Regions from separate parts of the Janthinobacterium amylolyticum genome, predicted to be linked through region 2. Evidence: predicted binding sites of a transcription regulator. Region 2 holds the regulator's gene; the other holds the start of a gene.

Region 1 (4,381 bases), on a different contig from region 2:
TTGCGCCATGTCGAGCAAATGCGTGGACACAAAAATGGTGGTGCCGGCCGCAGCGATGCGCAGCAGGCGTTCCTGCACGTCGCGCGAGGCGCGCGGGTCGAGGCCGTTGATGGGCTCGTCGAGGATCAGCACGGCCGGGTCATGGATCAGCGCGCATGCCAGGCCCAGCTTTTTCTTCATGCCCAGCGAGTAATTCACGGCGAAATCCTCGCTCGCTTCGTCCAGGCCGAATTCCGTCAGCAGGCGCGCCGCGCGCGCGGCCGCCTCGGCGCGGGGATAACCATGCATTTCGGCCACGAACTGCAGGATTTCGCGGCCGCGCAAATAATCGTAAAAAATCGGATTGTCGGGCAGGTAGCCCACCTTGCGCTTGACGGCGGCGCCGTCGCGGTGGCAATCGAGGCCGTCGATCAGGACCTTGCCGGCACTGGGCACGAGGATGCCCATCAGCATGCGGATGGTGGTGGTTTTTCCCGCCCCATTCGGTCCCAGGAAGCCGAAGACTTCGCCTTTATTGACTTGCAAGCTGAGCGGCTTGACGGCCTCGAAGCTGCCGTACTGTTTGGCCAGGCCCTGGAATGCGATCATCGTGCTGCCTTGGTGAATGAGTTGCACGATCATAACGCGTCAAGCAGGCGCCTGCCTAGCGACAGGAATTGACGCTGGACAATCAGCGGGGCAGGGCGTTCTGCGTGATTTTCACTTTGACCCGGTAGGTGGGTTGTTCCGCGTCCAGCGCCGGCGGCGTGGCCGGATCGACGTCCAGCAGGGTAAATGTCAGGTGCTTGACGCTGGCGGAGCTGGCGCCGCCGGGCATGGAATCGGACAGGACGATATCCGTGGCACCGGCCTTGTTGATCAGGCTGAAGCTGTAGCTGACGTAGCCTTTCCACACGCACACGGCGCCCTTGCGGCAGCGGCTGTCGTTCACGCGTTCGAGTTTCAGGGTGTCGGTGGCCGTGATGGCCACTTGCTCGCCCGGCGAGAGTACGTGGGTGAGGCTGCGCGGCGTGTTTTCAGCGTCGCCGGCGCTGCCGGCAGCGCCGCAGCCAGCCAGCACGGCCAGGCAGGCGAGCAGCAAGGGGAGTAACAAGGTACGGTAAGAGCGGGTCAGATAATGCATGCTTTTCCTTTCAGATAGAGCGTCCTTGGCGTGGCGGCCACGCAAGAGATTAAAATGATAATAACAAATTGATATTTTTCCGGCGCACTCCTGGCGCGCTGCGGATGAATTGCTGCGCCGGCCACGCGGCACACCGATTACTGCGTAGAATGGCTGTTTTGAAAATCAGGAAACAACCATGAAAAAAACCGACCTGGCCAAAAGCGATGCCAAGAAACTGATGGGAAAGATGCACGTTCCCGGCGCCGGTGCATTCGGTAAGGAAGCAGTGGTCATCGACCGCCGCGAACAGCGCAAGCGCGATCAGGCCCTGGGCCTGGTGCCATTCGCCGTCAAGCTCAACAGCGATCTGGTCTTGCAATTGCAGAACATCGCCAAGGAGCGCGGCGCGGATCTGAATGAGGTAGTCGCCGAGCTGATCGCCAAGGGCTTGGCTGCAGCTTAACGGGCGACAATGTTTATCTGTTGATAAACATTAAAGTTCAAAACTAAAAGGCGCCTTGCGGCGCCTTTTTTACTGCGGCTGTAGCGTGGTGTTACACGTCCATTACACGTAGGCCGCCAAAGCGCCCTTCATTTTTTTCAGTGCCGCCACTTCGATCTGGCGGATGCGTTCGGCCGAGACGCCGAACTCTTCCGCCAGCGCGTGCAGCGTGGCGCCGGAACCGTCATCGTTGGCCAGCCAGCGCGCTTCGATGATGCGGCGCGAACGGGCGTCCAGCTTGCTCAAGGCCGTTTCCAGGCCTTCCGATTGCAGACGCGTCACTTGTTCCGCTTCCAGCACCTTGGTCGGCTCGGTTTGCTCCGACGACAGGTAGGCGATCGGCGAAAACTTGTCGTCTTCATCGTCGGTCGGCGATTCCAGGGCGATGTCGCGGCCGCTCAGGCGCGTTTCCATCTCGATCACTTCTTCGCGTTTCACGTCAAGCAGCTTGGCCAGCGCATCGACTTGCTTGGGCGTCATCGCGTCCAGGCCCGTCTTGTGGCTGCGCAGGTTGAAGAACAGCTTGCGCTGTGCCTTCGTCGTCGCCACTTTGACCAGGCGCCAGTTTTTCAGGATGTACTCATGCATCTCGGCTTTCACCCAGTGCATGGCGTACGACACCAGGCGCACGCCCTGGTCCGGATCGAAACGTTTCACGGCTTTCATCAAGCCGATATTGCCTTCTTGAATCAGGTCGGCGTGCGGCAATCCATAGCCCAGATAGCCGCGGGCAATCGAGACCACCAGGCGCAGGTGCGACAGCACCAGCTCTTGCGCGGCGGCCAGGTCATTTTTTTCACGCAGGCGTTTCGCCAGCGAAATTTCTTCGTCATGGGTCAACATGGGCAGACGGTTCACGGCCGAAATATAGGCATCGATATTGCCCAGATTGCCGGTGAACCCGAGGCCCAGCGCATTATTTTTGGTCGGAACCAATGCGGACGTTGCGGACATCATAGTCATGTTTTCTCCCTCGTAGTCTTGCTTTGTTCCAGTTGGCCATGTCACACGACATGGCCCGATTTTCGTTCGTTTTTTGCGTATTCGGTCTTGCGCTTGGCAGATCGCGGCACCATCTTCATTTGGCGCCCTTGGCGTGTCTGCCTTGGTATGTCTGTATATTAGCACTCTCTGTCAGAGAGTGCCAATCGGCACATTTAATCGTCGTGATAGCCTAAATGCTATGGCGAATCGCCAGTTGATATTTTCTCTGAAACGCGGCGCCAGGCCGCATGGTGGCTGCGTCATGCACCGTTCCGCTCTTGCCTCACAGGGCCACACCTTCTTCACGACAACATGCATAGTCTACGGCCGCAAGCTGAAGCGAGCCTTAAGAATACTTGCTAAATATCAAGATAATCGCAGTATGGGGCGAATAGCAAAAAAACAAGAGGCAGTCAGGCATGGCGGCACCGCAGGCGCCGCCATGGGGAGGAAGGTCAGTTCAGGCGCGCCAGATGGCGCTGTACGCAGAGGAAGGCGCCGATCAGGCCCAGGCCCGCGCTGAGGGCGAGCAAGCCGGCCATCGGCAGCGGCGCCAGCGGCACCAGCTGGAATTCGGACGCATACAGGCGGGCAAACTCGGCAATTGCCGTATTCAGTGGCTGCAGGGCCAGCGCCACCGCACCCAGCGCCAGCGCGCCGGCGCACAGGCCCAGCAGGGCGCCCGTGTAATAGAAGGGGCGGTGGATGAAAGTATCCGTCGCGCCGATCAGTTTCGAGATGCTGATTTCATCGCGCTGCTGCATCACCTGCAAGCGGATGGTGTTGAAGACAACGGCGATCACGGCCACGCCCAGGGTGATGGCCAGCAGCAGCAGCACCAGGCGCAGCACGCCCAGCAGGGCCGCCAGGCGCTTGACCCAGGCCGAATCGACCTGCGCCGACTCCACGCCGGGCAGGTGGCGCAGCTGTTCCGCCACCGCATCGACATCCTGCGCCTCGCTGGCGCTGTTGAAGGCGTCGAGTTTCAGCACATAGCTGTCGGGCAAGGGATTGTCGCCCAGGGTGCTCAGCACGTCGGCCAGGCCGCTCTTGTTTTTCAGCGCATCGAGCGCCTGCTCGCGCGGCACGAAGACGATCTTCGCCTTCTGGTCGCGCACGATCTTGCGCATTTCGCCGGCCAGGGCCACGGCCTGCTCGCGCGGCGTGTCGATTTTCAGGAAAATGCTGATTTCCGGGTCGACCGACATCTGTTCCGACATCGGACGTACATTGTCGAGCATGGTCAAGCCGGCGAACGGCAGCGACAGGGCGATGGCGACCACCACCACGTTCAATAAAAAGCCGCCCGGCGACTTGCGCAGGTGGATCAGCGCCGAGCCCAGTGCGAAGCGGTGTTGACGGAACCAGCCTCTCATGCGCGTTCTCCCTCGGCATCATCCTGGCCAGGCGTGGGCGTTGGTGAAAAATCGGGATCGGGCGGGGCGAACACGGGCGCCTGCGTGGCCTTGTCGATGGCCACCAGCTGGCCGTTTTTCAGGTGGATCACGCGGGCGGCGGCGTCGAGCATTTGTTCGTCATGGCTGGAAATGAGGCAGGTCACGCCCACGGAGTGGAAGGCTTTCAGGGCGTCGAGCACCTTGTTGGCGCTGGCGCGGTCCAGGTTGGCCGTCGGTTCGTCGGCCAGGATGATCTGCGGCCGGTTGACGATGGCGCGCGCGATCGACACGCGCTGCTGCTCGCCACCCGACAGCGACAGCGGACGCGCCATGGCGCGGTCCAGCAAGCCGACCTTGTCGAGCGCGGCGCGCGCGCGCTGCTCGGCGGCCGCC
Region 2 (4,381 bases):
CATCGGTGTTGACCAGCTTGGTGAAATAGAAGCTGGACGCGCCCGATGCGACCGGCAAGCTCTCGTCGCCATTCTGAAGGATCAGGCCATCCTTGAACAAGCCGCTCACCTGGCCGCCCAGGTACAGATTGCCGCCGCTGCCGCCGCAGGCTGCCAGTGTGGCGGCGCAAGCCACCGCCAGCATCGAGCGCAGGTACAAATTTTTCATACATTCTCCAAAACGAATTAGGTAGGGTAGCGCAACACGGACGCTGGCGCCGCATTGGAATGGCGCCTATTTTAGTCTATCTGGCATGCCGATTGATCTTGCCTTGTATCTCCGTGTAACAAATTTTCCTTGAGAAGCGCTGGCCTGGCACCATTTTGCTAGCGAGCCGCCATGTCGGCGGCGATGATCAGTGCGACAATAGCCTTCCGCCGCGCGCCTTGCCGTGGCACTCTTTTGTGAATCAGCCATGTCTCTTGCTCCTGTCAATACCGCCGTGCCGCCCAAGGCCATCCTGTTCGACCTCGACGATACTCTGTGGCCCATCGCGCCCGTGATCGCCGCCGCCGAAACCTTGCTGCACGACTGGCTGGCCACGCACGCGCCCAAGGTGGCGCAGCAGTTTTCCATCGAGGTGTTGCGCCAGCATCGCCTGGCCATGCTCAATGCGCAGCCGCATTACCATGGCAACCTGATCGAATTGCGCCGCGCCGGCCTGCTGTCCGCCTTCGAGGCGGCGGGCGAGGACACGGCGCTGGTGGACCAGGCCATTGCCCAGTTCCTGGCCGCGCGCAACCGCGTGCAGCCCTTTGACGACGTGTTGCCCGGCCTGGCCTGGATGGGCCAGCGCATGCTGGTCGGTTCCATCTCGAATGGCAATGCGGATCTTGACATCATCGGCCTGGCGCAGCATTTTAAAGTCTCCATCGCCGCCAGCGATTTCGGCGTCGCCAAGCCCGATGCCAGCATCTTCCTGGCCGCATGCGCCGCGCTGGACGTGGCGCCGAGCGAGGCCGTGTATGTGGGCGATGATTTGTATTTTGACGTGACGGGAGCGCAAGGGGCCGGCATGCGCGCCGTCTGGATGAACCGCAAGGGCAGCGATGCCCACCTGGCGGCCGGCGTGCAGCCCGACGCCATCTGCGCCAACTTTGATGAATTGCTGCTCTGGCTGCGGCAGCAACTGGAAGATTGATCGCCGTGGGCCGGTCGAACGTGCATAATAGAAGCAGTTGACGCACGCTTGGCCACTTTCGTTGCCGCTTGCTTAACAGAATACTGGCTTAACTCTACACACCATGCAACTCGATACCCGTGCCCAAACCCTGCTGAAAGCCCTGGTCGAGCGCTATATCGCCGACGGCCTGCCGGTTGGTTCGCGCGCCCTGTCGAAAATTTCCGGCCTCGACCTGTCGCCGGCCACGATCCGCAACATCATGGCCGACCTGGAAGAACTCGGCTACGTGGCCAGCCCGCATACCTCGGCAGGACGCATCCCCACGCCGCGCGGCTACCGCATCTTTGTCGACACCTTGCTCACCGTCAAGCATCTGGACGAGCATATGGTGGAGTCGCGCATGCGCCTGCAGACGCCGCAGCCGCAGCGCACCATCGCCAATGCGGCGCAGATGCTGTCATCGCTGTCGCAATTTGCCGGCGTCGTGCTCAGCCCGCGCCGCGAATCCGTGTTCCAGCAAATTGAATTTCTGCGCCTGTCGGAAAAGCGCATCCTGCTGGTCATCGTCGCCCCTGGCGGCGACGTGCAGAACCGTTTATTGCTGACGGAAGCGGACTACACGCCCGCGCAACTGGTGCAATCGGCCAACTACATCAACCAGAATTATGGCGGCCTGTCGTTCGACGCCGTGCGCGTGCGCCTGCAGGGCGAGCTGCGCCAGTTGCGCGACGACATGGGCAGCCTGATGCAGGCGGCCGTGGAAGCGGGCAGCGAAGCGATGGCCGACCACAGCGACGACATGGTGATTTCAGGCGAACGCAACCTGCTTAGCGTGAGCGATTTGTCATCAAACATGAGTTCGCTGCGCCAGATGTTCGACATGTTCGAGCAAAAGACGGGACTGATGCAGCTGCTCGACGTGTCGAGCAAGGCGACGGGCGTGCAGATTTTCATCGGCGGCGAATCGAACCTGGTGCCGATGGATGAAATGAGCGTGGTGACGGCGCCGTATGAAGTCAACGGCAAGATCGTGGGCACCCTGGGAGTGATCGGACCGACGCGCATGGCCTACGAGCGCGTCATTCCGATTGTCGATATCACGGCAAAACTATTGTCCAACGCGCTCAGCCAGCACTAGGCGCTGCAGCGGCGGATGGATGGTTTTGAAGACCATGCCAGCCGTTCCCTGGTGGAAACGGCCGGCATGCATCAGGCGGTTTTGTGCGGGCAAGCCGTCTTGATGCAGTTGCCATAAATGGCCAGCGCGTGTTCGGCGATCTTGAAGCCGCGCTCTTCCGCTACTTTTTGCTGGCGGATTTCGATGTCTTCGTCGAAGAACTCTTCGACCCGGCCACAATCGAGGCACACCAGATGGTCATGGTGGGAACCTTCATTGAGTTCGAAAATCGCCTTGCCGGTTTCAAAATGGTTGCGGTTAAGCAAGCCGGCTTGTTCGAATTGCGTCAGGACACGGTAGACAGTTGCCAAACCGACATCCATATTGTCGGCCAGCAGAATTTTGTACACGTCTTCCGCTGTCAGGTGGCGTACCGGGCTACTCTGGAAGATATCGAGTATCTTCAGCCGTGGCAGGGTGGCTTTCAGGCCGCTTGCCTTGAGATCACTAGGATTGTTACTCATGTTTGTTGCTCGTATGTGGGTCAGGTGCTTTATCATATAGCGTTTTAGCGGGGAGTGCCAAAATATGCATTTTTTGGCGGGCCGGTCACTCCTGGCGTTTTGTTCATCAAATTGAGGTCATTTATGCGCGTAACACCGGCTGTATTGCCATCTCTCTGGCAGCGTCTTTCATTTCGAGCCCCAGTCGTGGCAGGCATGGTCTGTGTCGCGCTGGCTTTCTCCGGCTGTGCCAGCCGTGGCATCCTCGGCGAAAAGCCGGCCATCACCCAGAAAGAGGGCACGGAAGTCGTGCCAGAAAAAGGTGCGCAGACCACCACGGTGACGCCGCTGCAGAAATTCATGTGGTTTTTCTCGCCGTATCGCCCTGACATTCAACAAGGCAACTTTATCTCCGAAGAGATGCTGGCCCAGTTGAAAGTCGGCATGACGCGCGACCAGGTCCGTTTCATCCTCGGCACCGCGCTGCTGACCGATATCTTCCATGCCGACCGCTGGGATTATCCATTCCGCCTGGCCCGCGGCAACGGCGAAACCACCAGCAGCCGCGTCGTCGTGTACTTCGACAAAGAAGGCAAAGTGGAGCGCTTCGAAGGCGGCAACTTGCCAACCGAGAAAGAATACATCGACCGCATCGCCGGTCCGTCGCCGTTCGCGAAAGTTGCCAAGGCCGAGGCGCCCGCCGCCGTCGTGCCATCGCCCGTGGCGCCTAGCGCCGTGCCGGTGCCGGCCGAAGCCACGCCTGCCGTTCCGGTGAGCAAGCCTGAGCCGGCACCAGCCCCGGCGCCTGCCGCCGAGCCTGCACCTGCCGCCGAGCCTGCACCTGCTGTCGAACCCACCAAATAAGTTGTTGCAAGAGAATAAAATGACTGAACTGAAAATTGCCATCGCTGGCGCCAGCGGCCGCATGGGCCATATTCTGATCGAAGCCGTCAGCAATGCCCCCGACGCCGTGCTGGCCGGCGCCCTCGACCGCGCCGGTGCGCCGTCCGTCGGCCAGGATGCCGCCGCTTTCCTCGGCAAGCCTGCCGGCGTGCTGATCGAGTCCGACCTGGCCACCGGCCTGGCCGGCGCCGATTACCTGATCGACTTCACGCGTCCCGAAGGCACCTTGCAGCACCTGGCGTACTGCGCCGAGCACGGCATCAAGATGATCATCGGCACCACCGGTTTCGATGACGCGGGCAAGGCCGCGATTGCCGCCGCCGCCGAAAAGACCGCCATCATGTTCGCGCCGAACATGAGCGTGGGCGTGAATGTCACCATGAAACTGCTGGAACTGGCCGCGAAAAGCCTGTCCGAAGGCTACGACATTGAAATCATCGAAGCGCACCACCGCCACAAGGTTGATGCCCCATCGGGCACGGCCCTGCAAATGGGCGAAGTGGTGGCTGGCGCCCTGGGCCGCGACCTGAAGGAATGCGCCGTGTATGGCCGCGAAGGCGTGACGGGCGAACGCGATCCGTCGACCATCGGCTTTGCGACCATCCGTGGCGGCGATATCGTGGGCGACCATACGGTGCTGTTTGCCGGCATCGGCGAGCGCATCGAGATCAGCCACAAGTCCAGCAGCCGCGTCA

What was found. The regulator HrcA, encoded in region 2, represses chaperone genes, less so after heat shock. The targets are predictions, from matches to a motif close to TTAGCACTCNNNNNNNNNGAGTGCTAA.
Region 1: the regulator HrcA is predicted to act here: its motif matches at 2,729-2,755, upstream of rpoH (RNA polymerase sigma factor RpoH).

The regions. Positions count from the first base shown of each region.
Region 1 is NZ_JBNYXL010000009.1:231,364-235,744, forward strand. Features, by position in the region: gene ACQ4WR_RS20305 (ABC transporter ATP-binding protein) at 1-588, opposite strand, end outside; gene ACQ4WR_RS20310 (hypothetical protein) at 671-1,123, opposite strand; gene ACQ4WR_RS20315 (hypothetical protein) at 1,302-1,568, shown strand; gene rpoH (RNA polymerase sigma factor RpoH) at 1,671-2,564, opposite strand; gene ftsX (permease-like cell division protein FtsX) at 3,047-3,967, opposite strand; gene ACQ4WR_RS20330 (cell division ATP-binding protein FtsE) at 3,964-4,381, opposite strand, start outside.
Region 2 is NZ_JBNYXL010000013.1:81,640-86,020, reverse strand. Features, by position in the region: gene ACQ4WR_RS24680 (hypothetical protein) at 1-208, opposite strand, end outside; gene ACQ4WR_RS24675 (HAD family hydrolase) at 456-1,181, shown strand; gene hrcA (heat-inducible transcriptional repressor HrcA) at 1,285-2,301, shown strand; gene fur (ferric iron uptake transcriptional regulator) at 2,373-2,804, opposite strand; gene ACQ4WR_RS24660 (outer membrane protein assembly factor BamE) at 3,000-3,647, shown strand; gene dapB (4-hydroxy-tetrahydrodipicolinate reductase) at 3,667-4,381, shown strand, end outside.